Regions from separate parts of the Stutzerimonas marianensis genome, predicted to be linked through region 3. Evidence: predicted binding sites of a transcription regulator. Region 3 holds the regulator's gene; each other region holds the start of a gene.

Region 1 (9,681 bases), on a different contig from region 3:
CTTGTTGACTGATCTCAAGCCCGGTCCGGTGCGTGTGATCAAGCAGGGCGGTGAGGAAGACATCTTCTATATTTCCGGCGGCTTCATCGAGGTTCAGCCGAACATGGTGAAGGTCCTGGCCGATACCGCTACGCGGGCCAAGGACATCGACGAGGCGGCCGCGCAGGAGGCGGTCAAGGCGGCCGAGAAGGCGCTGCACGAGAAGGGCGCCGATTTCGACTACGGTTCGGCGTCTGCGCGTCTCGCCGAGGCAGCGGCTCAGCTGCGTACCATCGAGCAGCTGCGCAAGAAGTACGGCCGCGGCTGATCGTTCGTTCGCTTCATCGCGCGTGAGTAAAAGGGTAGCCTTGGCTACCCTTTTTCTTTTCCAGCCAACAGGTTCGACCCCCGGGTCACGATTGCTCAGGATCTTCCATGTCTCTCGATATCGTCATTCTCGCCGCCGGCCAGGGCACTCGCATGCGTTCGGCCATGCCCAAGGTGCTGCATCCAGTGGCTGGTCAATCCATGCTCGGTCATGTCATCGACACCGCACGCGCGCTGTCGCCGACCGCCATCCATGTGGTGATCGGGCATGGCGCCGAGCAGGTCAGGGAGCGCCTGTCGGCGGAGGATGTGAGTTTCGTGATGCAAACCGAGCAGCTGGGCACCGGGCATGCCGTGGCTCAGGCCCTGCCAGCCCTGTCGGCCGAGCGGGTGCTGATCCTTTACGGTGATGTGCCGTTGATCGAAACCCATACACTCGAACGTTTGCTGCAGCAGGTTGGTCCCGAGCAGTTGGCCCTGCTGACGGTCGAGTTGGCTGATCCGACCGGCTACGGCCGTATCGTGCGGGGTGAAGACGGTCGGGTTCAGGCCATCGTTGAACACAAGGACGCCTCCACACAGCAGAAGCTCATCCGGGAGGGTAATACCGGCATTCTCGCGGTGCCGGGCGAGCGTCTGGGGGACTGGCTGGGGCGTCTGTCCAACAGCAATGCCCAGGGCGAGTACTACCTGACCGACGTGATCGCCATGGCCGTGGCCGACGGCCTGGCCGTGGCCACGGAGCAGCCGCTCGATGCCATGGAGGTCCAGGGGGCCAACGACCGCATCCAGCTCGCCGAGCTCGAGCGTCACTACCAGCAGCGTGCGGCCCGTCGGTTGATGGCGCAGGGCGTGACCTTGCGCGATCCGGCGCGCTTCGACCTGCGCGGCAGGGTGACGGTCGGCCGCGATGTGACGATTGACGTCAACGTCATTCTCGAGGGTGAGGTGGTTATCGAGGACGGCGTCCAGATCGGCCCGAACTGCGTGATCCGCGACAGTGTGCTGCGCCGCGGCGCGCACGTGAAGGCCAACAGCCATCTCGAAGGCGCCGAACTCGGTGCGGGGGCTGATTGTGGGCCCTTTGCCCGCCTGCGACCTGGGGCGGTGCTTGCCGCGCATGCGCATGTTGGCAACTTCGTCGAGGTCAAGAATGCGCGCCTGGGCGAGGGCGCCAAGGCCGGACACCTGGCCTATCTGGGAGACGCCGAGATCGGTGCGCGGAGCAACATCGGCGCGGGCACCATTACCTGCAATTACGACGGCGCCAACAAGTCCCGCACGGTCATGGGCGAGGACGTCTTCATTGGGTCCAACAGCTCGTTGGTCGCACCGGTGACGCTGGGTGACGGCGCGACCACTGGCGCCGGATCGGTCATCACGGCAGACGTACCGCCTGGCACGCTTGCCCTCGGGCGAGCGCGTCAGGCGCTGATTCAAGGCTGGACGCGTCCGCAAAAAATACGCAAGTAGCCTGTTCGGGGCGCTGATACGAAACCTGGCCTTTGGATGAGGGAATCGGCTCAAGAGATCGTACGTCTGGCCGATGCAATGGGGCATAACCATAAAGGATACGTCCATGCCCTCCCTCAACCGCCTCTCCATTCAGTGGAAAATCACGCTGCTGGCGGGCCTTTGCCTGCTGCTTATCGTCGGTCTGCTGGTCAGTGCCTCGCTCTACCAGTCGCGTCAGGCCGTGGCGCTGGTCAGTGCGGCCAGCGGGAGCATGTTGGAGGAGTCGGCGCGCAACAATCTGCAGGCCCGTGGCCAGGCGCAGGCCTTGCGTATCGAGCGCCAGTTCAACGCGGCCTACCAGTACGGGCAGGGTTTCGTTCGTCAGGTGCTGTCCCTGCGCGAGCAATCCATCGAGCGCATGGCCAATGCCTTCGAGGTCCGTGAAGATCTCCATTACCAGATCAAGAAGGCTCTGCAGGCCAATCCCGAGTTGATCGGTCTGTATGTGATTTTTGAAACCGATGCACTGGATGACAAGGACGGCATGTTCATTGGCAACGGGGAAATGGGCGGCAACGACACCGGGCGGTTCTCTCTGTACTGGTCTCAGCGCAAGCCCGGTGAGCTCAGCTACGAAACCATGGACGAGCAGACGCTCGCCGATACCACCCCGGGCCTTAGCGGTGCGCCCTACAACGCCTGGTACAGCTGCCCGCGCGATACCGCCAAAGTCTGTCTGCTCGACCCCTATTTCGACGAGGTCGAAGGCCAAAAGCTGTTGATGACCAGTGTTGCGTTGCCGATGATCGAGGAGGGTAAGGTCATCGGGGTGGTCGGCGTCGACATCAGCCTCGCTTCGCTACAGCAATTCAGCCAGCAGGCGCACCAGCAGCTTTATCAGGGGCAGGGCCATCTGAGCGTCATAAGCCCGGCCAAGCTGCTGGCCGGACACAGCCGTGACCCTCAACAGCTCGGCCAGCCCATGGACAAGGCGTTTTCCGACGATGCCCAGGCCATCGGCGCGGCCGTGGCGGCAGGGCAGAACGCCTTGTTGGAGAACGGTGACATGTTGCGCGTGCTGCAGCCGGTCGCGCCAATCCCGGGTCTGCCTGCCTGGGCGGTGCTGCTGGAAGTGCCGCGGCAGGTGCTCCTCGGCCCGGCATTGCGGCTGGAACAGCAGCTGCAAGAGCAGAGCCGGGACGACAGCGTATCCGCGCTGGTCATCGGCCTGGCTGCGGTGTTGTTGGGCCTGGGGCTGATGTGGATGACCGCGCGCGGCGTGACACGCCCGATCGAGGGTGTGGCGGCCATGCTCAAGGACATTGCCAGCGGTGAGGGCGATCTGACCCGACGGCTCAGTTATGCCCGTGAAGATGAACTGGGTGCGCTGGCGGGCTGGTTCAACCGCTTTCTCGACAAGCTCCAGCCGACCATCGCCGACGTCAAGCGCTCGGTGCAGGATGCACGCAGCAGTGCGGATCAGTCCGCTGTGATTGCCAGCCAGACCAGCGCCGGGATGCAGCAGCAGTTCCGCGAGGTCGACCAGGTGGCCACGGCTTCGCAGGAAATGAGCGCCACGGCGCAGGACGTGGCGCGCAATGCGGCCCAGGCCGCCGAAGCGGCGCGAGGTGCCGACCAGGCGACCCACGATGGACTCAGCGTGATCGACGCCACGACGCAGAGCATCGACAGCCTGGCCGGCGAACTCACTCACGCCATGACCCAGGTCCAGGGCCTCGCCGCCAGCAGCGAGCAGATTGGATCAGTGCTCGAGGTCATCCGCGCGATCGCCGAGCAAACCAATCTGCTGGCGCTCAACGCGGCCATCGAAGCGGCGCGTGCCGGGGAGGCCGGCCGCGGATTCGCGGTGGTTGCCGATGAAGTTCGAAACCTGGCCAAGCGGACCCAGGAATCCATCGAGGAAATTCGCCAGGTCATCGAGCGCCTGCAAAACGGCACCCGCGAGGTGGTGTCGGCGATGCAGGACAGCCACAGCCAGGCCCAGGGCAGCGTGGGGCAGGTCGGAGAAGCGGTCGCTGCGCTGCGTCGAATCGGTGATGCGGTCGCTGTGATCTCGGACATGAACCTGCAGATCGCCAGTGCGGCCGAGCAGCAGAGCGCCGTGGCCGAAGAGATCAACCGAAATGTCGCGGGCATCCGCGACGTGACCGAGTCGCTGTCCGGTCAGGCCGACGAGTCGGCACGGGTCAGCCAGGCGCTCAACCAGTTGGCTAATCATCAGCAGAGCCTGATGAGCTATTTTCGGGTGTAACACCGACTAGCCGTTGACGGCTGCCGCAGATTAGGTTTTGATTCGCGCACTTTCTTTCGAATCGAAACTTATCAATGTCGAAACGCAACACACCGCAACGTCGTCACGCCATTCTTGCCCTGCTCAATGCGCAGGGCGAGGTGAGTGTCGATGAATTGTCCGGGCGTTTCGAGACGTCCGAGGTCACCATCCGCAAGGACCTCGCCGCGCTGGAAAAGAACGGCCTGCTGCTGCGTCGCTACGGTGGCGCAGTGCCCTTGCCGCAGGAACTGATCGGCGACACCGCGCTCCCTGTATCGCCATACAAGCAGGCCATCGCCCGTGCGGCTGTCGACCGCATCCGCGAGCATGCCCGCATCATCATCGACAGCGGCACCACCACCGCGGCGATGATTCCGCACCTGGGCCGCATGCATGGTCTGCTGGTCATGACCAACTCGCTGAACGTCGCCAACGCGCTGCGCGAGCTGGAGCACGAACCCACGCTGCTCATGACCGGTGGAACCTGGGACCCACACTCCGAATCCTTCCAGGGGCAAGTGGCCGAACAGGTCCTGCGCTCCTATGATTTCGACCAGCTGTTCATCGGTGCCGACGGCATCGACCTGCAGCGCGGCACCACGACGTTCAACGAACTGCTTGGCCTTTCGCGTGTGATGGCCGAGGTGGCGCGCGAAGTGATCGTACTGGCCGAGTCGGACAAGATCGGCCGGCGCATCCCCAATCTGGAACTTCCCTGGAATCGGATTCACACCCTCATCACCGACGATCGCCTCACTGACGAGGCGCGCTCGAGCATTCAGGCCCGCGGCGTCAAGCTGATCTGCGTGGCCGTTGAAACCCATCAGGAGACCTGACCATGTGTGGCATCGTTGGCGCCGTCGCCGAACGCAACATCACCGCAATTCTGCTCGAAGGGCTCAAGCGCCTGGAATACCGAGGCTATGACAGCGCCGGCATCGCCGTCCTCGATGCCTCGGGCACGCTGCATCGCCTGCGCCGTTCGGGCAAGGTCGCCGAGCTGGAGACGGCTCAGCAGCAGGAGCAGATCACTGGCCGGCTCGGCATTGCCCATACCCGCTGGGCCACCCATGGCGCGCCTTGTGAACGTAACGCGCACCCGCATTTTTCCGGTGACGACCTGGCCGTCGTGCACAACGGCATCATCGAAAACCACGAAGCGCTGCGCCACCAGCTCAAGGGCATGGGCTATGTGTTCCTGTCCGATACCGATACCGAGGTCATCGTTCACCTGCTGCACCACAAGCTGGGCGAGTTCGGCGATCTTGCCGTCGCGCTGAAGTCCGCGGTCAAGGAGCTCCATGGTGCCTATGGCCTGGCGGTGGTCAGCGCTCAGCAACCGGATCGTCTGCTTGCGGCGCGTAGTGGCAGCCCGCTGGTAATCGGTCTAGGCATGGGCGAGAACTTCCTCGCGTCGGACCAGCTGGCCTTGCGCCAGGTGACCGACCGTTTCATGTACCTGGAAGAAGGCGACATCGCCGAGATCCGCCGTGACAGCGTGCAGATCTGGAATGTCGAAGGCCAGCCGGTCGAGCGCGAAAGCGTGCAATACCACGAGGGCGCCGAGGCCGCCGACAAGGGCGAGTATCGCCATTTCATGCTCAAGGAGATCCACGAGCAGCCCAAGGTCGTGCAGCGCACTCTCGAAGGACGGCTGGGTGACCAGCAGGTGCTGGTGCAGGCATTCGGCCCCCAGGCGGCCGACCTGTTCGCCAAGGTGCGCAATGTGCAGATCGTCGCCTGCGGCACCAGCTATCACGCCGGCATGGTGGCACGCTACTGGTTGGAAGAGCTGGCCGGGATTCCCTGCCAGGTCGAGGTCGCCAGCGAGTTTCGCTACCGCAAGGTGGTGGTGCAGCCGGACACCCTGTTCGTCACCATTTCCCAGTCCGGCGAAACCGCCGACTCGCTGGCGGCGCTGCGCAACGCCAAGGCGCGTACGGAAAAGGAGGGTCGTTACCTGGCGAGCCTGGCGATCTGTAACGTCGGCACCAGCTCGCTGGTGCGCGAGTCCGACCTGACGCTGCTCACCCAGGCCGGGCCGGAGATCGGTGTCGCCTCGACAAAGGCCTTCACCACCCAGCTGGTCGGGTTGCTGCTGCTGACGCTCTCGCTGGGCCAGGTGCGCGGCACGCTGGCGGCCGCCGACGAGGCCGAGCTGGTCTCCGAGCTGCGTCGTCTGCCGACCCGCCTGGGTGAGGCGCTGGCGATGGATAGCCAGGTCGAGAAGATCTCCGAGCATTTCGCCGAAAAGCATCACACCTTGTTTCTGGGGCGCGGCGCGCAGTATCCGGTGGCGATGGAGGGCGCGCTCAAGCTCAAGGAAATCTCCTACATCCACGCTGAGGCCTATCCGGCGGGCGAGCTCAAGCATGGGCCGCTGGCGCTGGTGGACGCCGACATGCCCGTGGTGACCGTGGCGCCGAACAACGAGCTGCTGGAAAAGCTCAAGTCGAATCTGCAGGAGGTGCGCGCGCGGGGCGGCGAGCTGATCGTCTTCGCCGATCGCGAGGCCGGCATCGAGGACGGCGAAGGCATCGTCAGCCTGAGCATGCCGCACATCCACGACATCCTGGCGCCGATCCTCTACACCGTGCCGCTGCAACTGCTGTCGTATTACGTCGCCGTGCTGCGCGGAACCGATGTTGACCAGCCCCGCAACCTGGCCAAGTCCGTCACCGTCGAATGACGCAAGGACGGCCAGGGAAGCGGCTGTGGGATGCAAATAAAGATTCATCCGTACAAATAAAGTATCATCCTTATAAATAAAGTTTCATCCTGAGCCTGCATCCGCTATGTTGAAGTCATCGACATAGCGGGGGCAGGCTTTCTCATGTCTGGAACATTCAAGGGGCTGACCCAGGCCCAGATCGATAGAAGGCTCAAGGACGGGCGTGGCCAAGGCCAGGGGGTGGACTACAAGCCGTTTATCTACACCAGGGACGTATCCTCGCTGGGGCGCTCCCACCGCCTGCCTGGCAGCAAGACCCGGCGTTTACACCATCTTCTATCCGATCTTGAACTGGCCATCTTCCTGACCTTGGATCGGTCTCCTCATGTCACCGATATCCGTGAACAGTTTCCGATGAGGGTCGAAGATACGGTGCGCATCGCCGAGGAGCTTGGCCTGCCCCACGGGCGTTACAAGGGCACCCCGCAGGTACTGACCAGCGACTTTCTGGTGGACTTCGAAGATCCTCAGCGCCCGAGCATCGCGATTCAGGCCAAATACAGTGCTGACCTGCAGAAGCCTGAAGTCATCGAGAGGCTTGAGCTTGAAAGGCGCTACTGGCAGGAAAAAGGTATTCCCTGGGCCATCGTCACGGAACGTGAGGTATCCAGGGAGGCATTTGCCAACATCCAATGGCTCTATCCTGCCCATGCTGAAGACGACATCGCTCAGGACGATCTCGCCCATTACCAGCAGCTGTTTCTGCTCGAGTTTCAGCGTCACCCAGACCAGAAGCTGACCGCTATTGCCCAAGGACTGGATACCTCCGGCCAGCTGGAGGCCGGGCTGGCGCTCTATTGGCTACGCCAGTTGCTGGCCCGGCACTGTTTCCTTTTCGATCTGGAAATCCCTTACCGGGAGCTGAAGCCGAAAGACCTGGTTGCCAACGCTCATCAAATGCATCAGGAGCTGAGCAGTGTTTCCCGTTAATCAGGTGTTCCGGATAGGGGAACTGCGAAAGCGCCTGCTGTGGTCCGGCATCGAGCAGGCCATCTGGATCGATATCGATTCGGACACGGCGTTGCCCGAACCGATATCGGTTGCAGAGCTGGAGCGTCTGCTCATGGAGCGGGAGCTGGAGAGCATTGCCGATCCCTTCGAGGAGACAGTCCTACGGGAGGTGGAGGAAGGTTCTCTTGATCAGCAGAAGCGTGATGAAGCTTGGACCATGCTGGCGGATTTTGTGCACGATCCCCAGCTTTTCGTGCGGCGCCCCAGAGGGCTCATTGTCAGAGGCATCATGGAGCGCCATGGTGTCACCAATCAGACGGTGTACAGGTTACTGAGGCGCTACTGGCAGCGAGGCATGTGCAGGAATGCCCTCTTGCCGGACTATGTCAACTCGGGCGCCCGTGGCAAGCGCAGAAAGCCGAACCAGGCCAAGCTGGGCAGGCCCAGAGTGGTGATGGAGGGGAAAGGGAGCAATGTCACGCCGGACATCGAGCGCATTTTTCGCCGGGTCATCGAAGAACGCTTGCTCAAGGAAAAGCATCCGTCCATTCCTGATGCCTACGCCTCTGGGCTGAACCTGCTCCGTGCTGTTCTGCCGGAGCTGACGACCTCCGAACTGCCTACATTGGGGCAATTCCGTTACTTCTATGGGCGCGAATATCACTTCACCGACACCTTGCCACGCAGGGTGTCCGCAGTGGATTTTGCCAAGGATTTCCGACCTCTCAGCAGTACATCGACGACCGAGGCACTGGGGCCCGGATACCGCTACCAGATAGATGCCACCATCGCCGATATCTATCTGGTTTCAGAACATGATCGCAGCCTTATCGTCGGCAGGCCTGTTGTTTACATGGTGATCGACGTGTTCAGCCGCATGGTCGTTGGTATGTACGTCGGATTCGAGGGGCCTTCCTGGGTCAGTGCCATGGTGGCATTGGCCAACACGGTCGCCGACAAGGTTGAGTATTGCCGCCAGTATGGCGTGGAGATCGATGCCAGCGACTGGCCGGTCAAAGGCTTGCCGGATGTGGTGCTGGCCGATAAGGGCGAACTGAATGGCACCAAGGTGGAAGCATTTTCCCAAGCCTTCGGCGTTCGCATCGAGAATGCACCGGCCAGGCGAGGAGATGCCAAGGGGATCGTCGAGCGTTATTTCCGGACGGTGCAAGAGCGTTTCAAGCCCTATGCCAGCGGTGTGGTCGAGGACACCACCAGCCGGAAGCGGGGTGGCCACGACTACAGACTTGATGCCAGTCTGACCTTGCCCGAGTTCACCCAGATCATCATTGCCGGCATCCTCTACCACAACAACTTTCACACCTTGAGCAAATACGACAGGACCTCTGGTATGCCGGGCGATCTGCCAGCCATCCCTGTCATGCTGTGGAACTGGGGCTTGGCCAACCTGACCGGCCGATTACGTACTGCGCCCGAGGAGTTGGTGCGGATCAATCTTTTGCCCCATGAGTCGGCCACGGTTTCGGAGCTGGGAATCAGGCTGTTCGGCTGCTTCTACACCTGCCAGGAAGCAATCAGGGAGGGTTGGTTTCACCGAGGTCAGGGGCGCCGGCCGACAGGGGTAACGGTCGCATACGATCCGCGTAGCGCCGACCACATCTACCTGCGGCCATCCAATAGTCTCAAGGACTACTGGGTTTGCGATCTTGCCGACCGCAGTCGACGCTTCAGGGGGATGACCTTCTGGGATGTCTGGCTGCTGTCCAGAGAGGAACGGCGTAGCGATACCAACGCGGCGGCGGAAGCTTTGGTAGAGAGAGGCAATCTTCTGAAGCAGATCGAGTCCATCGTTGCCCAGGCAGAGGATGCCAGTCCGGTCAAAACGGGTATGACCACGAAGGATCTGGGAACCCAGATCCGCGAGAACAAGCAGCAGGAAAAGCGCCAGGAACGCCAGAAAACAGCATTCAAACTGGAGAAATCA
Region 2 (9,681 bases), on a different contig from region 3:
CTCTGATCAGTCGACGCCCACCACGTACAGCACGATGCAGAAAGCACCCAGCAATGCCCAGACGCTGCCGAAGATGATGGGCGTGCGCAGCGAGAAGAGCAGGGTGCGCTTGTAGCGTTCGCCACCGGCCGGATTGTCGCCCTCACCGAACAGCGCCGATTGGTGGTTGCTCAGCAGCGCGGCACTGCCTTCGGTTTGCAACAGTTCGGCCTGCTTGCGATGCCAGCGTTCGATGACATCGTAACTGGCGCGGATGCCCGGCACGGCGTGCAGCGAGGTGATCAGCCCGAGCGCGGCCAGCAGGCTGGGCACGACGAGGCGGAACAGGCTGCCCCATTCAGGATTGGTATTGGCCATGGAAGAGGCGAAGGCGATCATCAGGAATGACTGCGACGACAGATAGCTGCTGGTACGGCTGGCCAGCAGCGTCGACTCGAAGTGGATTTCCGAGCGATAGAAACTCAGCCGTTCCTTCGCGGACTCGAAGACTTCCGCAACCTCGGTGTCCCGGTTGAGCAATAGCGTTTTGAGGTCGGCCATCAGCTTGCGGCTTTTTCGACGATACCTGCGTTGGTCGCCGCCGCGTGGCCGGGAGTTCCCGCTGGCTGTCAGGGTTCTTCGGCAAGCGCCTGGAGGGCCGTGCCAGTCACGCGGTAGGTCGTCCACTCATCCTGTGGCCGGGCGCCAAGCGAGCGGTAGAACTGAATGGCCGGCTCGTTCCAGTCCAGCACTGCCCATTCGAAACGGCCGCAGCCGCGGCTCACCGCGATACGGGCCAGGTGCTTGAGCAGCGCCTTGCCGGCGCCGGTGCCGCGCGCCTCGGGCGTCACGTAGAGGTCTTCGAGGTACAGGCCGTTGCGGCCGAGCCACGTGGAGTAGTTGAAGAAGTACACCGCATAGCCGATCGGCTGGCCGTCGCGCTCGCAGATCAAGGCGTGGGCTGTTGCGTCGTCGCCGAACAGGCTCGCCTCGATACCCGCTGCGTCCGTCTTCACCTCGTGTTCGGCACGCTCGTAGATCGCCAGTTCGGTGATGAAGCGCAGGATGAGGTCAGCGTCTGCGCGGGTGGCGGGGCGGATAGTCAGGGGCATGGGGATCTCTTTCCTGTAGGAGCGAGCTTGCTCGCGAACGGACTTCGGAGCGGCCCTCTTCGCGAGCGAGCTCGCTCCGACAGACGGCGGGTTAGCGCTGGGCCAGCAGCTCGCGGCCGCGCTGAACAGCAGCGCGCACCTGCGCCGGGGCGGTACCGCCGATATGGTCGCGGGCGTTGACCGAGCCTTCCAGGGTCAGCACGGCGAAGACGTCATCGCCGATCTGGTCGCTGAACTGGCGCAGCTCGTCCAGCGTCATCTCGGCCAGGTCCTTGCCGGTCTGCACGCCGTACTTCACCGCATGGCCAACGATTTCGTGGCAATCACGGAAGGGCAGGCCCTTACGCACCAAGTAGTCGGCCAGATCGGTTGCTGTGGAGAAGCCGCGCAGCGCCGCTTCACGCATGATTTCGCGCTTGGGCTTGATCGCCGGGACCATGTCGGCAAAGGCGCGCAGCGAGTCGCGCAGGGTGTCGGCGGCGTCGAACAGGGGTTCCTTGTCTTCCTGGTTGTCCTTGTTGTACGCCAGCGGCTGGCCCTTCATCAGCACTAGCAGGCCTGCCAGCGCGCCAAATACGCGCCCAGTCTTGCCGCGTACCAGCTCGGGCACGTCCGGGTTCTTCTTCTGCGGCATGATCGAGCTGCCCGTGCAGAAACGATCCGGCAGGTCGATGAACTGGAACTGGGCGCTGGTCCAGAGCACCAGCTCTTCGGAGAAGCGCGACAGGTGCATCATCGCCACGGAGGCGGCGGCGCAGAATTCGATGGCGAAGTCGCGATCGGAGACGCCGTCCAGCGAGTTGCCGGAAATCGCTTCGAAACCCAGCAGCTCGCAGGTGACTTCCCGCTGGATCGGGTAGGTGGTGCCGGCCAGTGCGGCCGAGCCGAGCGGCATGCGGTTGGTGCGCTTGCGGCAGTCGACCAGGCGCTCGTAGTCGCGGCTGAGCATCTCGAACCAGGCCAGCAGGTGATGGCCGAAGGTCACCGGCTGGGCGGTCTGCAGGTGGGTGAAGCCGGGCATGATGGTGTCGGCTTCGGCTTCGGCGAGACCCAGCAGACCCTGCTGAAGACGGGTGATTTCGCCGAGGATCATATCGATTTCGTCGCGGAGCCACAGGCGGATGTCGGTGGCCACCTGGTCGTTGCGGCTGCGGCCTGTGTGCAGCTTCTTGCCGACGATGCCGATGCGGTCGGTCAGGCGCGCCTCGATGTTCATGTGCACGTCTTCCAGGTCCACGCGCCAGTCGAAGGTGCCGGCCTCGATCTCGCCCTGGATGTCCTTCAGGTTGGCGATGATCTGGTCGCGCTCGGCATCGGTCAGCACGCCGGCCTTGGCGAGCATGGTGGCGTGGGCGATGGAGCCCATGATGTCGTGGCGATAGAGGCGCTTGTCGAACTCGACGGAGGCGGTGAATCGGGCGACGAAGGCGTCGACGGGCTCGCTGAAACGGCCGCCCCAGGACTGGTTGGTCTTGTCGGTGCTCATGTATGCGCTCGCTGAATCGATGGGCAAATTGAAGGGCCCGAATAATAACAGGGTTACGCGCCGCTTCCGTGTTGGCGCTCCGCAGCGAGCGGCTTTATCAGGCCTTGAACTGTCCGAGGCTGGCCTCGAGCCTCTGCGCGAGCACGCCCAGCGCTTTCCCGCTGGCCGCCGTTGCAGTCACCGCTTCGGCAGCGCGCTCGGCTTCGGTGAGGATGACCTCGACCCGCTCGCGCACGGCCGTTGCGGTGCCGGCTTGTTGTTTCGCGCCCTGGGTCGCCTCCCTTACGACCTGATGCACTTGCTCGACGGCGGCCTGCAATGCGCGCTGAAGGTCGCGACTGCTGCCCAGGGAAACCAGGCCGCTTTCGGCTTGCTTGCCAGCGGTGTCGATTGCCGAGACGGCGTCTCTTGCGCCCCGTTGCAGGCTTTCGATATGCGCCTGGATGTCGCCGGTAGACTGCTGAGTCTTGCTGGCGAGCGCTCGCACCTCATCGGCCACCACGGCGAATCCACGGCCGCTTTCGCCAGCACGAGCGGCTTCGATGGCAGCGTTCAGCGCAAGCAGATTCGTCTGCTCGGCGATGCCCTGAATCACGGTCAGCACCACCTCGATCTGCTCGCTCTGCTTGGCCAGTTTTTCGATCACCGAAGCACTCGTCTGTACGCCACCGCCAAGCGCCTCGATTGTCCGTCCCACCTGCTCTGAAATCGCCTCGTTATCGACCGCCGCCTTGCGAATCGAGGCGACCTGATCGAGTGCGGTCTGCATGGCTCGGCTTTCGTCCTGCGCGCGCTGGGTCATGTCGGCCAGCGCCTGCAGGCTTCCGGCGACTTCGTCACGTTGCCGCTCGGCGGCGGCTGCAGCAGCGCGGCTACGGTTGCCCAGGGTGTCGATTTCCGCCCCCGTCTGGACGGCGATGTGGCGTGCTTCCTGGACGATCGGCTGAAGCTTGGCCAGGAATACGTTGACCGCGTCAGCCATTTCACCCACCTCGTCTGCGCTGTGGATCTCGACGCGCTGGGTAAGATCGCCGTGGCCGGCTGAGAGGCCGCGCAGTGCGGTGCTGAGCAGGCCCAGCCGGCGCAGTACCTGACGCCCAAGCACCAAGGTGACGGCGAGCAGGAGCAGCGCGCCGGTGACGGCGAGGGCGACACTGATTTTCCATAGCAGCGCCGAAGCCGAACGCTCTACGGCCTCCTGGCTATTGGACTCGATGCTTTGCGCCACTTCCGTCGCAGCGGCCAGGCCTGACGCCATGATCTTCGCACTGTCGTTGGCGGTGGTGGCGAGGCCGGCCTCCACCAGCTTGGCTCCGCCAGCGACAAGGGCCTGGAAGCGGCTGTCGAAGGCTGCCAGTTCGGTGCTCACCGCGGAGGTGGAGAAGCCGAGGATCACCTGACCGATGTCCGCGCCCTTGGGGTTGATCGAAGTCTTGGCGAGATAGAGCGTCGGGTCGTTCTCGGCGGCCGACAGTACCTTGTCGAACGCGGTGCGACCGGTGCCCTTGTCCAGCAGTGCCTTGACTCGGGGATCCTGGCGGTTCAGGTGGCGGGTGAGCTGGTTGCCATTGGCATCGAAATAGACGACGAAGACGACCGCCGGGTTGCGGTGAGCCATCCTGACGAACTCGGTTAGCGCCGGTACGTCGTTGTCCCAGATCGCTGCCGGCGCAACGCCAGCAAGCAGCGTGGCGAGGTCGTCTCCGGACTGTTTGAGATGGCGTTCCAGCACGTCTTTCAGCTGCTTCTGCTCTTCGGTCAACTGCTGCGTCAGCCCCTGGGACAGGTCACCGGTCATGCGCTCGGCCAGATTGGTAATGCCACCCCGGACTTCGGCATCTGCCGAACGCAGCGCGTGCAGCAGGCGCGCCGAATCCTCGCCCAGGCTTTGCTCGATGTCCTGTTCGAGCCCGTCGATGGTGCTCCGGGTCAAGGCCAGTGCAACCAGGACTTGCACCAGAACGGCGCCGCACAGTGTCAGGACTACCGGGCGTAGCAAGCGGCTACGCAGCGACGAAAACAGCAGCACGGGGCAATACTCCTAGGGCAGCGGTAGCGGTAACGTATCGGGGGTAGCGATGCAATCATTACGCCATCATGCGCCATGGCGAGTCATCCGTAGAAGTCCTTATCGGCCGATACGGGCGGATGCATAACTGCCAAAGGGTGGAACTGGCGACCGCTCGTCACCTTCTGATCGCGCCGAGTCGATAGACTGGCCTGCGGCTGCGCCACGGCGGGCATCCGCCTTGCCGGGCTCACCTTGCGTTGCGCCTTCGCGGCGCGGAACTCTGAACATGCGAACAAGAAAACCTGATCGAACGCGGCCGGCGCCCCTTGCCGATGACTTCTTCGTTCCCGAGCTGTGCCAGCCGGACGCGCTGCTCGGCCTGGTGTTGCTGGCCGAGTTGCTGGTCCTGGTGCTGGTACTGGCCGAGCCGATGCAGCCGGGGTTCAACTGGATGCGCCTGGCGCTGACGTCACTGTTCGTGCAGTGGGTGATGCTGCTCTCGGCCGGAACGACCTGCCAGCTGCGCCCGCTGCTGGCGAAGCTGCCGCCTTGGCTGGCCGGGCTCGCCTGTTGCGCGCTGGTGGTCGGCCTGACGCTGGCGTGCACGGCCGTGGCGGACATCTACCAGCTTGGCGGTCCCTTGACCCGTGCTGGCGAGGTCAACCTGTACCTGCGCCATGCCTTGATCAGCCTGATCATGTCGGGTTTGCTGCTGCGCTATTTCTATTTGCAAAGCCAGTGGCGGCGGCAGGAGCAGGCCGAACTCAAGGCGCGGATCGAGTCGTTGCAGGCGCGCATTCGGCCGCATTTCCTGTTCAACAGCCTGAACAGCATCGCCAGCCTGGTGGCGACCGATCCGGGCAAGGCCGAGCAGGCGGTTCTCGATCTTTCCGATCTGTTTCGCGCCAGTCTTGCGCGCCCGGGGACGCTGGTGCCCTGGGCCGATGAGCTGGAGCTGTCGCGCCGCTACCTGGCCATCGAGCAATATCGCCTCGGTGACCGCCTGCGCGTCGATTGGCAGGTCGCGGGTGTGCCGGATGACCTGCCGATCCCGCAACTGACCTTGCAGCCCCTGTTGGAAAATGCCTTGATTCACGGAATTCAGCCACGTATCGACGGCGGGCTGGTCTGCGTGAAGGCGGATTACGTCGATGGGGTGCTGAATCTGGAAGTCAGCAACCCGTTTGACGAAACCGCTCAAGCCCAGCCATCCCGGGGGACTCGCCAGGCGTTGCACAACATCGACGCACGACTAACGGCACTTTTCGGTCCTGCAGCGAGTCTCAGCGTGGAGCGGCGTAATGCCCGTCACTACACCTGTCTACGCTATCCGTGTGCGACACAACAGCAGGAAGCCAGAACTATATGAATGTGCTGATTGTCGATGACGAACCTCTAGCCCGCGAGCGCCTCAGCCGACTGGTAGGTGACCTTGACGGCTATCGTGTCCTGGAACCTTCCGCCTCCAACGGTGAGGAAGCACTGTCCCTCATCGAGGAACTGCGTCCTGACGTTGTGTTGCTGGACATTCGCATGCCGGGCCTCGACGGCCTTCAGGTCGCTGCCAAACTCTGCGAGCGCGATGCGCCGCCGGCCGTGATCTTCTGCACCGCCCACGACGAGTTCGCGCTGGAAGCCTTCCAGGTCAGTGCCGTGGGCTATCTGGTCAAGCCGGTTCGACCGGAACACCTCGCCGAAGCCTTGAAAAAGGCCGAGCGGCCGAACCGCGTGCAGCTTGCCGCGCTGACCCGTCCGGCCGCCGTTTCCGGCGTCGGCCCGCGCAGCCATATCAGCGCCAGGACACGCAAGGGCATCGAACTCATCCCGCTGCCACAGGTGATCTATTTCATTGCCGATCACAAATACGTGACCTTGCGCCACGAGGGTGGCGAAGTCTTGTTGGACGAGCCGCTCAAGGCGCTGGAAGACGAGTTCGGCGATCGCTTCGTGCGGATCCATCGCAACGCATTGGTCTACCGCGACCGTATCGAGCGCCTGCAGCGCACCCCGCTCGGGCATTTCCAGCTGTTCCTCAAGGGGCTCGAGGGCGAGCCGCTGACCGTGAGCCGGCGGCATGTCGCTGGGGTGCGGAAGCTGATGCAGAGTCTCTGATCGGCCGCTGGAAGCGAGAAGCGAACACAGCGAGCTGGCGACGGCCTCAGGTGCAGCCAGCTGCACGGCCCGCATGGTGAGCGCTTGATGGCGCCACGTGGGTCCGCTTCGAGCTTCGAGCCGCCTTTTCCTTGATCCCCGCCAGCTCAGTCTGGCGATCTGGCCTGTTATCATCGCCGGCAGTTCATCTGTCTGGAATCGTTCATGTCCCGCGAAATTCGCATCGCCACCCGCAAGAGTGCCCTGGCCCTGTGGCAGGCCGAATACGTCAAGGCTCGCCTCGAAGCAGCGCATCCTGAAGTCCGCGTAAGCCTGGTGCCGATGGTGAGCCGCGGTGACAAGTTGCTCGATGCGCCGCTGGCGAAGATCGGTGGCAAGGGGCTGTTCGTCAAGGAGCTGGAGACGGCGCTGCTGGAAAACGAAGCGGACATCGCTGTTCACTCGATGAAGGACGTGCCCATGGAATTTCCAGAGGGGCTGGGCCTGTATTGCATTTGCGAGCGGGAAGACCCGCGCGACGCCTTCGTCTCCAATCGTTACGAGAATCTTGCCGCGCTGCCGGCCGGTGCAGTGGTCGGTACGTCCAGCCTGCGGCGTCAGGCCCAGTTGCTGGCACGGCGACCCGATCTGAAAATCCAGTTTCTTCGCGGCAACGTGAATACTCGCCTGGCCAAACTCGACGCTGGCGAGTATGACGCCATCATCCTGGCCGCAGCCGGTCTGATCCGGCTGGGCTTCGGCGAGCGTATCCGCGCCAGTATGGGTGTCGAAGAGAGCCTGCCGGCCGGCGGCCAGGGGGCGGTGGGTATCGAATGCCGTACGAGCGACACCGAGCTGCACCAGTTGCTGCAATGCATGAACGACGCCGACACCGCCGTACGCGTCAGCGCGGAGCGGGCCCTGAATCGCCACCTGAACGGTGGCTGCCAGGTGCCGATCGCCTGCTATGCGGTGCTCGAGAACGACGAGCTCTGGTTGCGCGGTTTGGTCGGGCAGCCCGATGGTTCGCAATTGCTGCGTGCCGAAGGACGCGCCCCGGCGGCTGAGGCCCAGGCGCTCGGCGTGCGAATCGCCGAAGACTTGCTTGCTCAGGGCGCCGGCAAGATTCTGGCGGATATCTATGGCGAGGCGGGCAAGGCGTGACCGGCTGGCGCCTGCTGCTGACGCGGCCGGCCGAAGAAAGCGCCGCGCTTGCCGATCTGCTGGACGAGCACGGCATTCACAGCAGCAGCCTGCCGCTACTGGCCATCGAGCCGTTACCGGAAACCGCGGAACAGCGTGCGACGATGCTCGAGCTCGATCGCTACCACGCCGTCATCGTCGTCAGCAAGCCCGCTGCGCGGTTGGGGCTCGAACGGTTGGATCGCTATTGGCCGCAACCCCTGTTCGGGCAGGTCTGGTTCAGCGTGGGTGCGGCGACCGGGGGACTGCTGGAGGCGTACGGGCTCGACGTGAGCTGGCCGGACAGTGGTGACGACAGCGAAGCCCTGCTCGCGCTGCCGCGTCTGGCCGAGGCCGTCGCGGTGCCCGAACCAAAGGTGTTGCTGTTGCGGGGCGAGGGCGGCCGCGAGCTGATCGCCGAGACCTTGCGCCAGCGGGGCGTGCAGGTCGACAGCCTCGAACTGTATCGCCGCTACCTTCCCACCTACCCGGCCGGAACACTGCTCGGGAAGGTGCGCTCGGAACGGCTGAATGCGCTGGTGGTCAGCAGTGGACAAGGTTTGCAGTCGTTGCGTCAGTTGGCGGGCGACGATTGGGCCGAACTGCTTGAGCTACCCTTGTTCGTACCGAGCCCCCGAGTTGCGGCGCTCGCGACGCAGCTGGGTGCAAAACGAATTGTGGACTGTCGCGGTGCTGGAGCCGCGGCGTTGCTGGCGGCGTTACGGGAAACCCCGAGCCCGCATCCCTGATGCAAAGGATGGAAACGTGAGCGAAACAGATCCCGACAAGTCACCGCAGCAGCCCAAGGGACATGATCCCGCCACCCCGCAGGAACCCGCCAAGAAAGACGCTCCCAAGGACACGAAGGTACCCCCTCAGGCTCCTCCGCCCAAGGCATCGGCCGCAACCTCGAGTTCCGGCGGCGGCGGCGGCGGTGGCAAGGCGCTGGCCGGTGTGGCGCTGCTGGTTGCATTGGCGGGGTTGGCGGCGGGCGGCTACGGCGTCTGGCAGACGCAGCAACTCGCCGAGCGTGAGCAGGCGCAGCGCGAGGCCGTCCAGGCAACCCGCGAGCAATCCCGCTCGGTGGAAGACCGCAGCCAGCAACTGGCCAGTCGCATCGCGCGCCTGGAGCAGTTGCCCTCGGCCGAGCAGCTGGACGAGCAGCGCAGGCTGCTGGCGCAGGTGCAGAGCGTCCAGCAACGACTTGCCGGGCGGGTCGAACAGGTGTTGGGCGCCAGCCGCGAGCAATGGCGTCTGGCCGAGGCCGAACATCTGCTGCGCATGGCGATGCTGCGGCTGTCGGCCATGCAAGACGTGAACAGCACGGCATCGCTGGTCGAAGAGGCTGACGTGATCCTGCGCCAGCAGGACGATCCAAGTGCCTACGGTGCGCGGCAGAAGTTGCTCGAAGGGCTCGAGGCGCTGCGCAGCCTGCCGGACGTCGATCGGACCGGCCTTTTCCTGCAGCTCGGTGCGCTGCGTGGCCAGGCCAGCCAGTTGAGCGGGTTGGCGCCTGAGTTCGAAATGGCCGACGGCGCGGCTGAGGGTGACGGCAGCACGTGGCAGCGCTGGCTGAACGAGCTGACCCGCTACGTGCGCGTCGATTTCAATGCGGGCAACGACGTCCGCCCGCTGCTGGCCGGGCAGAGCCTGGCGCAGGTAAGGCTCGCGCTGTCGTTGGCGGTCGAGCAGGCTCAGTGGGCGGTGCTCAACAGCAATGCCGAGGTCTACCGCCAGTCCCTCGAGCAGGCCGCGCAACTGATCGACGATCATTTCAGTGACGACAACGCCCAGAGCCGCGGGCTCCGTGATCGCCTCCA
Region 3 (9,681 bases):
GCATGATCGCCAGAGTCAGCGGGACCTTGATCACGACGCGCGAGCCCAGCCCCTTGGTGGAGAACACGTTGACCGTGCCGTTGAGCTGGGAGATCTTGGTCTTGACCACGTCCATCCCAACACCGCGCCCCGACACGTCGGAGATCTCCGACTTGGTCGAGAATCCCGGAGCGAAGATCAGGTTGTAGCACTCCAGATCGCTCAGGCGATCGGCGGCATCCTTGTCCAGCATGCCCTTCTCCACCGCCTTGGCACGCAGGATGTTGGCATCCATGCCCTTGCCGTCGTCGGTAATCTGCAGAAGGATGTGGTCGCCCTCCTGCTCGGCGGACAGCACCACACGTCCGGTGCGCGGCTTGCCGGCGGCTTCCCGCTCTTCGGGCGTCTCGACGCCGTGGTCGACGGCGTTGCGCACCAAGTGCACCAGCGGATCGGCCAGTGCCTCGACGAGGTTCTTGTCCAGGTCGGTCTCTTCGCCGACGAGCTCCAGGTTGATTTCTTTCTTCAGGCTGCGCGCCAGATCGCGAACCAGGCGCGGGAAACGGCCGAACACCTTCTTGATCGGTTGCATGCGCGTCTTCATCACCGCGCTCTGCAGGTCGGCCGTGACCACATCCAGATTGGACACGGCCTTGGACATGGCTTCATCGCCGCTGTTGGAACCCAGGCGGACCAGGCGGTTACGGACCAGTACCAGCTCGCCCACCATGTTCATGATTTCGTCGAGCCGCGCCGTGTCCACGCGCACGGTGGTTTCCGCCTCGCTGACCGGCTTCTCCGGCGCCGGCGCTGCCGCAGGTTTGCTGGGCGCGGCAGACGCGGCCGGCTTGGCTGGAGCGGCCTTTTCAACCGGTTTGTCCGACGCGGCGGCCGCTGGCTTGACCGCGGCCTTCGCGGTCGGAGCGGTGGCGACTACTTCAGGTTCGAACTTGCCCTTGCCGTGGAGCTGGTCGAGCAATGCCTCGAATTCGTCGTCGGAGATGTTGTCCCCGGCCGGCGCTGCAGCTTCGGGTTCGACCGGGGTAGCCGACGCCTGGGGCGCCTCGGCGAACTGACCCTTGCCATGCAACTGGTCCAGCAGCGCTTCGAACTCCTCGTCGGTGATTTCATCGCTGGCCGGCTGGGCGGACGTAGACACTGCCTCGGCGGACGGTTCGGTGCCGGTCGCGGTCGCAAACTGGCCTTTGCCGTGCAACTGATCCAAAAGCGATTCGAATTCTTCGTCGGTGATCTCATCACCGCTAGCCGCGGCCGGGGCCTCCGCTGCCTCGTCGAGTGCGCCGAGGAACTGCTCGAACTCGCTGTCCGCGTTCACAGGCTCGGGGGCGGGCTCGGCCGCCACGGCAACCGGTTCGGCAGCGGCCGGCGCAGCAGAAGCCGGCTCGGCCAGGCGCGACAGTGCCGCCAGCAGCTCCGGCGTGGCAGGCGTAATCGCGGTACGTTCACGCACCTGACTGAACATTTCGTTGACGGAGTCCAGTGCCTGCAGCACGACGTCCATCAATTCCGAGTCGACGCGACGCTCACCCTTGCGCAGGATGTCGAAGACGTTTTCGGCGATGTGGCAGCACTCGACCAGTTCATGCAACTGGAGGAAACCCGCACCACCCTTTACCGTATGGAACCCGCGAAAAATCGCATTGAGCAAGGCTGCGTCATCGGGGCTGCTCTCCAGCTCCACCAGTTGCTCTGACAATAGTTCGAGAATCTCGCCGGCCTCTACCAGGAAATCCTGGAGGATTTCTTCATCGGCGTCGAAGCTCATATTTCACATCCCCTAAAAGCCCAGGCTCGAAAGCAGATCGTCGACATCGTCCTGCCCGGATACGACATCCTCACGTATATCGGCATGCATCTGCGGACCTTCACCGTGGGAAGGGCCTTTTTCTAGTTTTTTTCGTTCCTGCTCTGCGCGCAGCTCTTCGCGGTCGTGCTGGATACCCGCGACGCGATCGACCTGGCCGGCCATCAGCACGAGATTGAGCAGGTTGCTTTCGAGTTCGGTGATCAGTCGCGTGACTCGCTTGATCACCTGACCGGTCAGGTCCTGGAAATCCTGAGCAAGCATGATCTCGCTGAGGTTCTCCGACAGCTGGGTCCCGTCGTTCATGGTCCGCTGCAGGAACTGATCGAGCCGCTTGACCAGGTCACGAAACTGCTCGGCATTCATGTCGCGGCGCATGAAGCGCTGCCAATCGGCGGTCAGGCTCTGTGCCTCGTAGCTGACGTAGTTGACCAACGGCGCGGATTCCTCGACGAGGTCCATGGTCCGGTTGGCCGCCTTCTCCGTCATTTCCACGACATAAGACAGCCGGTCGGTTGCATCGGTGATCGGGGACGGGTCGCCCCCCGTCGCACAGGTGTCCATCTCCAGTTTGACGATGGCGTTGTGCAGTTCCCGGGTGAGCTTGCCGACTTCCTGATACAGCCCCTGGTTCCGAGCCTGGTTGAGCTCGTTGAACATCTGGGCCGCTTCTTCGAATCGGCCCTGCTGGAGGCTTTCGATCAATTGGGGTGCGTGAGCCTTGAGCGTCGCTTCGAACTCCGCCAGGCTTTGGTCTGCTTGCGTCATAGTGCCCTCGCGGCGTTACTTCAGCCGTTGACGCGCTCGAAGATCTTCTCGATTTTCTCTTTGAGTACCTGAGCCGTGAACGGCTTGACCACGTACCCGTTAACACCGGCCTGCGCGGCCTCGATGATCTGGTCACGCTTGGCCTCGGCCGTCACCATCAGCACCGGCAGGTGCTTGAGGCGGTCGTCCGCACGCACCGCGCGCAGCAGGTCGATGCCGCTCATGCCGGGCATGTTCCAGTCAGTGACGAGGAAATCGAAACTGCCGCTCTTGAGCATAGGCAGTGCAGTGGTGCCATCATCCGCCTCGGCGGTGTTGGTGAAGCCCAGATCGCGCAAGAGGTTCTTGATGATCCGTCTCATCGTCGAAAAGTCGTCGACGATGAGGATTTTCATGTTCTTGTCCAAGTACACCTCCGTAAATCCCGAAATCCCAGAACCTGCTCAGGGTCTGTTGCGGGCTTCGTTCATGAAGCTCGCCCAGAGCAGTTTCTATTCGCGTTTTCTTGAGAACCGACCTATCGAGCGCGCCATTCGCCGAGACGGGCCCGCAGGCGCGCCGCACACTGGCTGTGCAGCTGACTGACCCGTGACTCGCTGACGCCCAGAACCTGGCCGATTTCCTTCAAATTCAACTCTTCGTCGTAATACAGCGACAGCACCAGCTTTTCACGTTCGGGCAGATTGGCGATCGCATCGGCCAGGGCCTGCTGGAAACGCTCGTCCTCGAGATCACGAGACGGTTCCGGATGTGCACTGGCGGCATCTTCACCGAACTCCCCGTGCTCGCCTTCGGTCAGCAGATCATCGAAGCTGAACAGGCGGCTGCCCAGGGTGTCGCCCAGAATGCCGTAGTACTCATCGAGACTCAATTTAAGTTCGGCCGCAACCTCATGATCTTTAGCGTCGCGTCCGGTTCTGGCCTCGATTGCGCGTATCGCTTCGCTCACCATCCTCGAATTGCGGTGCACCGAACGCGGCGCCCAGTCGCCCTTGCGGACCTCGTCGAGCATGGCGCCACGAATGCGAATGCCCGCGTAGGTCTCGAAACTCGCCCCCTTGCCGGAGTCGTACTTCTTCGACGCCTCGAGCAGGCCGATCATGCCGGCCTGCATCAGATCGTCGACCTGCACGCTGGCCGGCAGCCGCGCCAGCAGGTGATAAGCGATGCGCTTGACCAGCGGGGCGTACTGCTCGATGAGCTGGTACTGGGAGTCTTTAGCCACTTTGGTGTTGTACATAACCGATTCCAGCCGCTGTCAGTCGTGTGCGTTTGCGGTGGGCCTGACCAGGCGCTCCACAAAGAACTCAAGGTGGCCACGCGGGTTCGCCGGCAGCGGCCAGGTGTCGATCTTCTGCGCGATGGCCTTGAACGCCAGCGAGCATTTGGCTCGCGGGTAGGCCTCGTAGACCGCGCGCTGTTTCTGAACGGCCTTGCGAACCGCCTCGTCGTAGGGAACCGCGCCGACGTACTGCAGGGCGACGTCAAGAAAACGTTCAGTCACCTTGGTCAGCTTAGCGAATAGATTGCGTCCTTCCTGCGGGGCGTGCGCCATGTTCGCCAGCACCCGGAACCGGCTGATGCCGTAGTCGCGGTTGAGCAGTTTGATCAGCGCGTAGGCGTCAGTGATCGACGTCGGCTCGTCGGTGACGACCAGCAGGACCTCCTGCGCCGCCCGCACGAAGCTCACGACACCGTCGCCGATGCCGGCGGCCGTATCGATGATCAGCACGTCGATGTCGTTGCCGATTTCGCTGAAGGCCTGAATCAGACCGGAATGCTGCATCGGCGACAGCTGCACCATGCTTTGCGTGCCGGACGCGGCGGGCACGATGCGCACGCCGCCCGGCCCCTGGATCATGACATCGCGCAGATCACAGTCACCGGCGATCACGTCCGCCAGGGTGCGCTTGGCCGTCAAGCCGAGCAGCACGTCGACGTTGGCCAGGCCAAGGTCGGCGTCGAGCAGCACGACACGCCGACCGAGGTCGGCCAGCGCCAAGGAAAGATTGACCGATACGTTGGTCTTGCCGACGCCACCTTTGCCGCCGGTCACTGCAATAACCTGTACGGGATGAATACCCATCATCAAACGCCTATATCTTGCTGGGGCCCGCAGGCCATCGATGCGTTCAGCCCGAACGCGTCTAGTGTTTCGCTCTCACGCAGCGCCCTGTTCATCCCGCCCTCCGCGAAGATCCGTTGTACAGGCCGGAGAACATGTCAGCCATCGTTTCCTCGCTGGGCGACTCTTCGGATTGCAGACTCACCGCCCGGCTGACCAGTTGATGCGTCCGTGGCAGCTGGAGATCCTCTGGAATGCGCGGACCGTCGGCGAGGTAGGCAATCGGTAGATGCTGGCTGATGGTCAGCCCGAGCACGTCGCCCAGAGTACCCGCCTCGTCAAGTTTAGTCAGGATGCAGCCCGCCAGCCCGCAAGGCCGGTAGTGATGCCAGGCCGCCTTCAGCACCTGGCTCTGGCTGGTCGCCGCGAGCACCAGATAGTTCTTCGAACGCACGCCCCGATCGGCCAATGCCTGAAGCTGCAGGCGCATCATCGGATCGCCCGCCGGCAGACCGGCGGTGTCGAGCAGGATCAGCCGCTTGCGCGCGACCGGCTCCAGGCTCTTGCTCAGCGGCTGGCTCGGGTCGATCTGGATCACCGGCACGTTGAGGATACGGCCCAGAGTCTTGAGCTGTTCCTGAGCGCCGATACGGTAGTTGTCCATGCTCGCCAGGGCGATGCTCTGCGCGCCGTGCTTGAGGACATGGCGTGCGGCGAGCTTGGCCAGGGTCGTGGTCTTGCCGGCGCCGGCCGGGCCGACCAGGGCAATCACACCGCCCTCTTCCAGCGGCTCGTGCTTGGTCACCTTGATCGACTGGGCCAGGTGCGCCAACAGCATGCGCCAGGCCTGACGCTGATCGCTGATCGCGGCCACCTTCTCCAGCAGCCCGCGCGACAGGTCCGCCGGCAGGCCGAGGCGCTGCAGGCGACGCCACAAGCCGGCCTGCTGCGGGCGACGATTCTGCTCGTGCCCCCAGGCCAACGACCCGAGCTGCACTTCGATCAGCTCCCGCAGCCCCTGCAATTCGGACTGCATGGCCTCGACGGCACGCGAGTCGAGTGCCGATGCTGCCATCGCGGCAGCAGGCGCAACGGCAGGCTTGGCGCTCGCGGCAGGTTTCTCGTCAAGCAACTGACGGTCGCGTGCCGGCTCCGTGTGCGGCGCGCTCAGTTCGGCATGCGCGTTGGCGATACGGGTCTGAGTCTTGCGCAGCTCCGCCTCGAGCGCCGGATTCGGCTGCTTGGGCGCCACCGCCTCCATCGGATAATCGAGCACGGCCGTCAGCTCGACGCCACCGGCCACACGGCGATTGCCAGTGATCACGGCATCAGCGCCCAGCTCGTCACGAATCATCTTCATGGCGATACGCATGTCGGCTGCGAAGAAACGTTTGACCTGCATGGCCTGTACCCTCGGTTAATTCTGACCCACCGTCGAAACGATGGTGACCTGCTTGTTATCCGGTATTTCCTGATAGGCCAGGACATGAATGTTGGGGACTGCCAGCCGGGCGAATCGCGAGAGCATCGCGCGGACCGGGCCGGCCACCAGCAGGATCGCCGGCTTACCCATCATTTCTTGACGCTGTGCCGCATCTACCAGAGACCGTTGCAACTTTTCGGCCATTCCCGGCTCGAGAAGAATGCCATCTTCCGAACCCTGTCCGGCCTTCTGCAGGCTATTGAGCAATATCTGTTCCAACCTGGGTTCAAGCGTGATCACAGGCAGCTGCGGCTCAAGCCCCACAACGTTTTGCACGATTGCGCGGGACAGCGCGACCCGCACGGCCGCCACCATCGCGGCGGGATCTTGACTCTTGGTGGCCACGTTCGCGATGGCTTCGGCGATGGTGCGGATGTCGCGGACCGGTACCTGCTCCTGCAGCAGCGCCTGCAGCACCTTGAGCAGTGTCGACAGCGAGATCATCCCCGGCACCAGTTCCTCCGCGAGCTTCGGCGAACTCTTGGCCAGCAGCTGCATCAGCTGCTGGACTTCCTCATGCCCGAGCAGCTCGTGCGCATGCTTGTGCAGGACCTGGTTGAGGTGCGTAGCGACCACGGTGCTCGCATCCACCACGGTGTAGCCGAGCGACTGCGCCTGGTCGCGCTGACTGGCCTCGATCCAGACCGCCTCCAGCCCGAACGCCGGGTCCTTGGCGGCGATGCCGTTGAGCGGGCCGAACACCTGCCCGGGGTTGATCGCCAGCTCGCGGTCGGGATAGACCTCGGCTTCAGCCAGGCTCACTCCCATCAGCGTCAAGCGATAAGCGTTGGGCAGCAGATCGAGGTTGTCGCGGATGTGCACCGACGGCATCAGGAAGCCGAGGTCCTGCGACAGCTTCTTGCGAACCCCCTTGATACGGGCCAGCAACTGGCCGCCCTGGTTGCGATCGACCAGCGGAATCAGGCGATACCCCACTTCCAGGCCAACCATGTCGACGGGCGTCACGTCGTCCCAGCCGAGTTCCTTGGTCTCCGCGGCGCGCTGGGCGGGCAGCGTTTCCTGCTGTTTCTGAACCTCCTGCTCGGTTTTCGCCTTGGCCTGCTTCTGACGGTGCCAGATCCAGTAGGCCCCACCGGCTGCCACGGCGCCAAGTCCGAGAAAGGACATGTGCGGCATGCCGGGGACCAGGCCCATGGCGATCATGATGCCTGCCGACACCGCAAGAGCCTTCGGCGAGGCGAACATCTGGCGGTTGACCTGCTGGCCCATGTCTTCGGAGCTGGTCACGCGGGTCACCATGATCGCCGCGGCGGTCGAGAGCAGCAACGAAGGGATCTGCGCAACGAGGCCGTCACCGATGGTCAGCAGCGCATAGACCTGACCGGCTTCACTGAAGCTCATGCCATGTTGCGCCATGCCGATGCCCACGCCACCGATCAGGTTGATGAACAGAATCAGCAGACCGGCGATGGCATCGCCGCGCACGAACTTGCTGGCACCATCCATCGAGCCGTAGAAATCGGCTTCCGAGGCCACCTCGACCCGGCGCTGCTTGGCTTCGACCTGATCGATCAGGCCGGCGTTGAGGTCCGCATCGATCGCCATCTGCTTGCCCGGCATGGCGTCGAGGGTAAAGCGCGCGCTTACCTCGGAGATGCGCCCGGCACCTTTGGTGACCACGACGAAGTTGATGATCATCAGGATCGCGAACACGACGATACCGACAACGTAGTTGCCGCCGATCACCACGTTACCGAAGGCTTCGATCACATGGCCTGCCGCGGAGCCGCCTTCATGGCCGTTGATCAGCACGACTCGGGTCGAGGCCACGTTCAGCGCCAGCCGCATCAGGGTCGCGACCAGCAGAATCGTCGGGAACACGGCGAAGTCCAGCGGCCGCAGCGCATAGACGCTGACCAACAACACCACGATCGACAGCGCGATATTGAAGGTGAACAGCAGGTCCAGCAGGAACGGCGGCACCGACAGCATCATCATGCCCATCATGACGAGCAGGAGCAGCGGCACGCCGAGGTTGCCGCGCCCAGCGCCGGTCAGGCCATTGCGAATATTGACGAGTTGCGTGCGATCCACGAAGACCCCGACAGAACAGTTCCAAAGAATTGACGCCTGAAGCGCCCTGTACGGGTTGATAGCAAGAAGGGGTCCAACTTCGGCATCGCAGCCGACACGGGCGATTCCTTGCAAGGCCGGCAGCTCGATTGCGAACCGACCGCAGCCATCAAAGTCTCAAAAAGAACGTCGTGCGGCGCCTACCGCGCGACGACTTCCGGCGGCCAGGCCCGCCATCGACAGGCACAGGAGTCTTGCAATGAAACAGTGGATCATCGCGGCGCTCGCGGGCTGCGCGGTAGTCGGCGCCAACGCCGAAACGCTCAACGTCCAGGTCAAGGCGGTCAATGCCCAGGGCGTCGGCGACAGCGTCGGTACGGTAAAGATCGAAACCAGCGAGTACGGGCTGGTGTTCCGCCCGGAACTGTCGGGGCTCGAGCCGGGCACCCACGGTTTCCACATTCACGCCAAGGGCAGCTGCCAACCCGAGGACAAGGACGGCAAACCCGTTCCCGCAGGGGCAGCCGGCGGGCATTGGGACCCGCAGAATACCGGTAAGCACGGTGAGCCCTGGGGTGACGGTCACATGGGCGACCTCCCGGCCCTGATGGTCAACAGCGACGGCAAGGCGAATCAACCGGTACTGGCGCCGCGCCTGAAGAGCCTTGGCGACATCAAGGGGCTGGCCCTGATGGTCCACAAGGGCGGTGACAACCACGCCGACCACCCCGAGCCGCTCGGCGGTGGCGGTGCGCGCGTCGCGTGCGGATTGATCGAATAAGAAAGCAGCTGGAGGCTGAAGGGCTTGCGCTTCAGACCTCCGGCTACCCGCTCACCTCACTCATCCTTTCTCAGATCAGGCGGAATCGGCAGGTTGCCCAACGGGTCGGGCCGCTTGCCCCTGCCGGAGCGGTACTGGCGCAACTGGTAGACGTAGGCCAGGACCTGGGCAACGGCCAGGTACAGGCCGGCCGGAATCTCGTGCTCGAGTTCGGTGGAGTAGTAGACCGCACGCGCCAGGGCCGGCGACTCGAGGATCGTCACCTCGTGCTCGCGGGCAATCTCACGAATCTTCAGCGCAACGAAATCGCCACCCTTGGCGACCAGCCTGGGGGCAGCGCTTTTGTCGCCGTCATACTTGAGCGCAACGGCGAAGTGCGTGGGGTTGGTGATGACCACGTCGGCTTCCGGCACCGCCTGCATCATGCGCCGCTGCGCGGCGTCGCGCTGCAGCTGGCGAATCCGCGACTTGACCTCCGGCTTGCCCTCGCTGTCCTTGTACTCGTCGCGTACCTCCTGCTTGGTCATCATCAGCTTCTGCTTGTTGTCCCAGAGCTGGAACGGCACGTCGACCGCGGCGATGAGGATCAGGCCACAGGCCATCCACAACGCGCACCAACCCACCACTTCGGCGCTGTGCATGATGGCCAGGTCCAGCGGCTGCTTGGCGATGGATAGCAGGTCGTCCTCATAGGCGGCGAGCACCGCCAGCGCCACGAGCAGCACGACGAAGAATTTCGCCAGCGC

Evidence for each region. Region 3 encodes FliA, which starts transcription of late flagellar genes. Its sites were predicted from a motif close to CTAAAGTTTNNNNNNNNNNNGCCGNTAA; they were not measured.
Region 1: the regulator FliA is predicted to act here: its motif matches at 1,829-1,856, upstream of MST27_RS22820 (methyl-accepting chemotaxis protein).
Region 2: the regulator FliA is predicted to act here: its motif matches at 4,641-4,668, upstream of MST27_RS22800 (methyl-accepting chemotaxis protein).

What each region holds. Positions count from the first base shown of each region.
Region 1 covers NZ_JALGRD010000014.1:22,385-32,065, forward strand. Annotated here, with positions in the region: gene MST27_RS20530 (F0F1 ATP synthase subunit epsilon) at 1-307, shown strand, start outside; gene glmU (bifunctional UDP-N-acetylglucosamine diphosphorylase/glucosamine-1-phosphate N-acetyltransferase GlmU) at 415-1,779, shown strand; gene MST27_RS22820 (methyl-accepting chemotaxis protein) at 1,886-4,033, shown strand; gene MST27_RS20545 (DeoR/GlpR family DNA-binding transcription regulator) at 4,108-4,890, shown strand; gene glmS (glutamine--fructose-6-phosphate transaminase (isomerizing)) at 4,893-6,743, shown strand; gene MST27_RS20555 (heteromeric transposase endonuclease subunit TnsA) at 6,888-7,715, shown strand; gene MST27_RS20560 (Mu transposase C-terminal domain-containing protein) at 7,729-9,681, shown strand, end outside.
Region 2 covers NZ_JALGRD010000008.1:130,120-139,800, reverse strand. Annotated here, with positions in the region: gene MST27_RS15145 (magnesium transporter CorA family protein) at 1-6, shown strand, start outside; gene MST27_RS15140 (hypothetical protein) at 7-540, opposite strand; gene MST27_RS15135 (GNAT family N-acetyltransferase) at 609-1,091, opposite strand; gene argH (argininosuccinate lyase) at 1,183-2,577, opposite strand; gene MST27_RS22800 (methyl-accepting chemotaxis protein) at 2,675-4,606, opposite strand; gene MST27_RS15120 (sensor histidine kinase) at 4,875-5,957, shown strand; gene MST27_RS15115 (LytR/AlgR family response regulator transcription factor) at 5,954-6,700, shown strand; gene hemC (hydroxymethylbilane synthase) at 6,905-7,843, shown strand; gene MST27_RS15105 (uroporphyrinogen-III synthase) at 7,840-8,610, shown strand; gene MST27_RS15100 (uroporphyrinogen-III C-methyltransferase) at 8,627-9,681, shown strand, end outside.
Region 3 covers NZ_JALGRD010000002.1:178,506-188,186, forward strand. Annotated here, with positions in the region: gene MST27_RS03860 (chemotaxis protein CheA) at 1-1,765, opposite strand, end outside; gene MST27_RS03865 (protein phosphatase CheZ) at 1,778-2,572, opposite strand; gene MST27_RS03870 (chemotaxis response regulator CheY) at 2,593-2,967, opposite strand; gene fliA (RNA polymerase sigma factor FliA) at 3,090-3,812, opposite strand; gene fleN (flagellar synthesis regulator FleN) at 3,831-4,658, opposite strand; gene flhF (flagellar biosynthesis GTPase FlhF) at 4,750-6,039, opposite strand; gene flhA (flagellar biosynthesis protein FlhA) at 6,055-8,175, opposite strand; gene sodC (superoxide dismutase [Cu-Zn] SodC) at 8,414-8,935, shown strand; gene flhB (flagellar biosynthesis protein FlhB) at 8,992-9,681, opposite strand, start outside.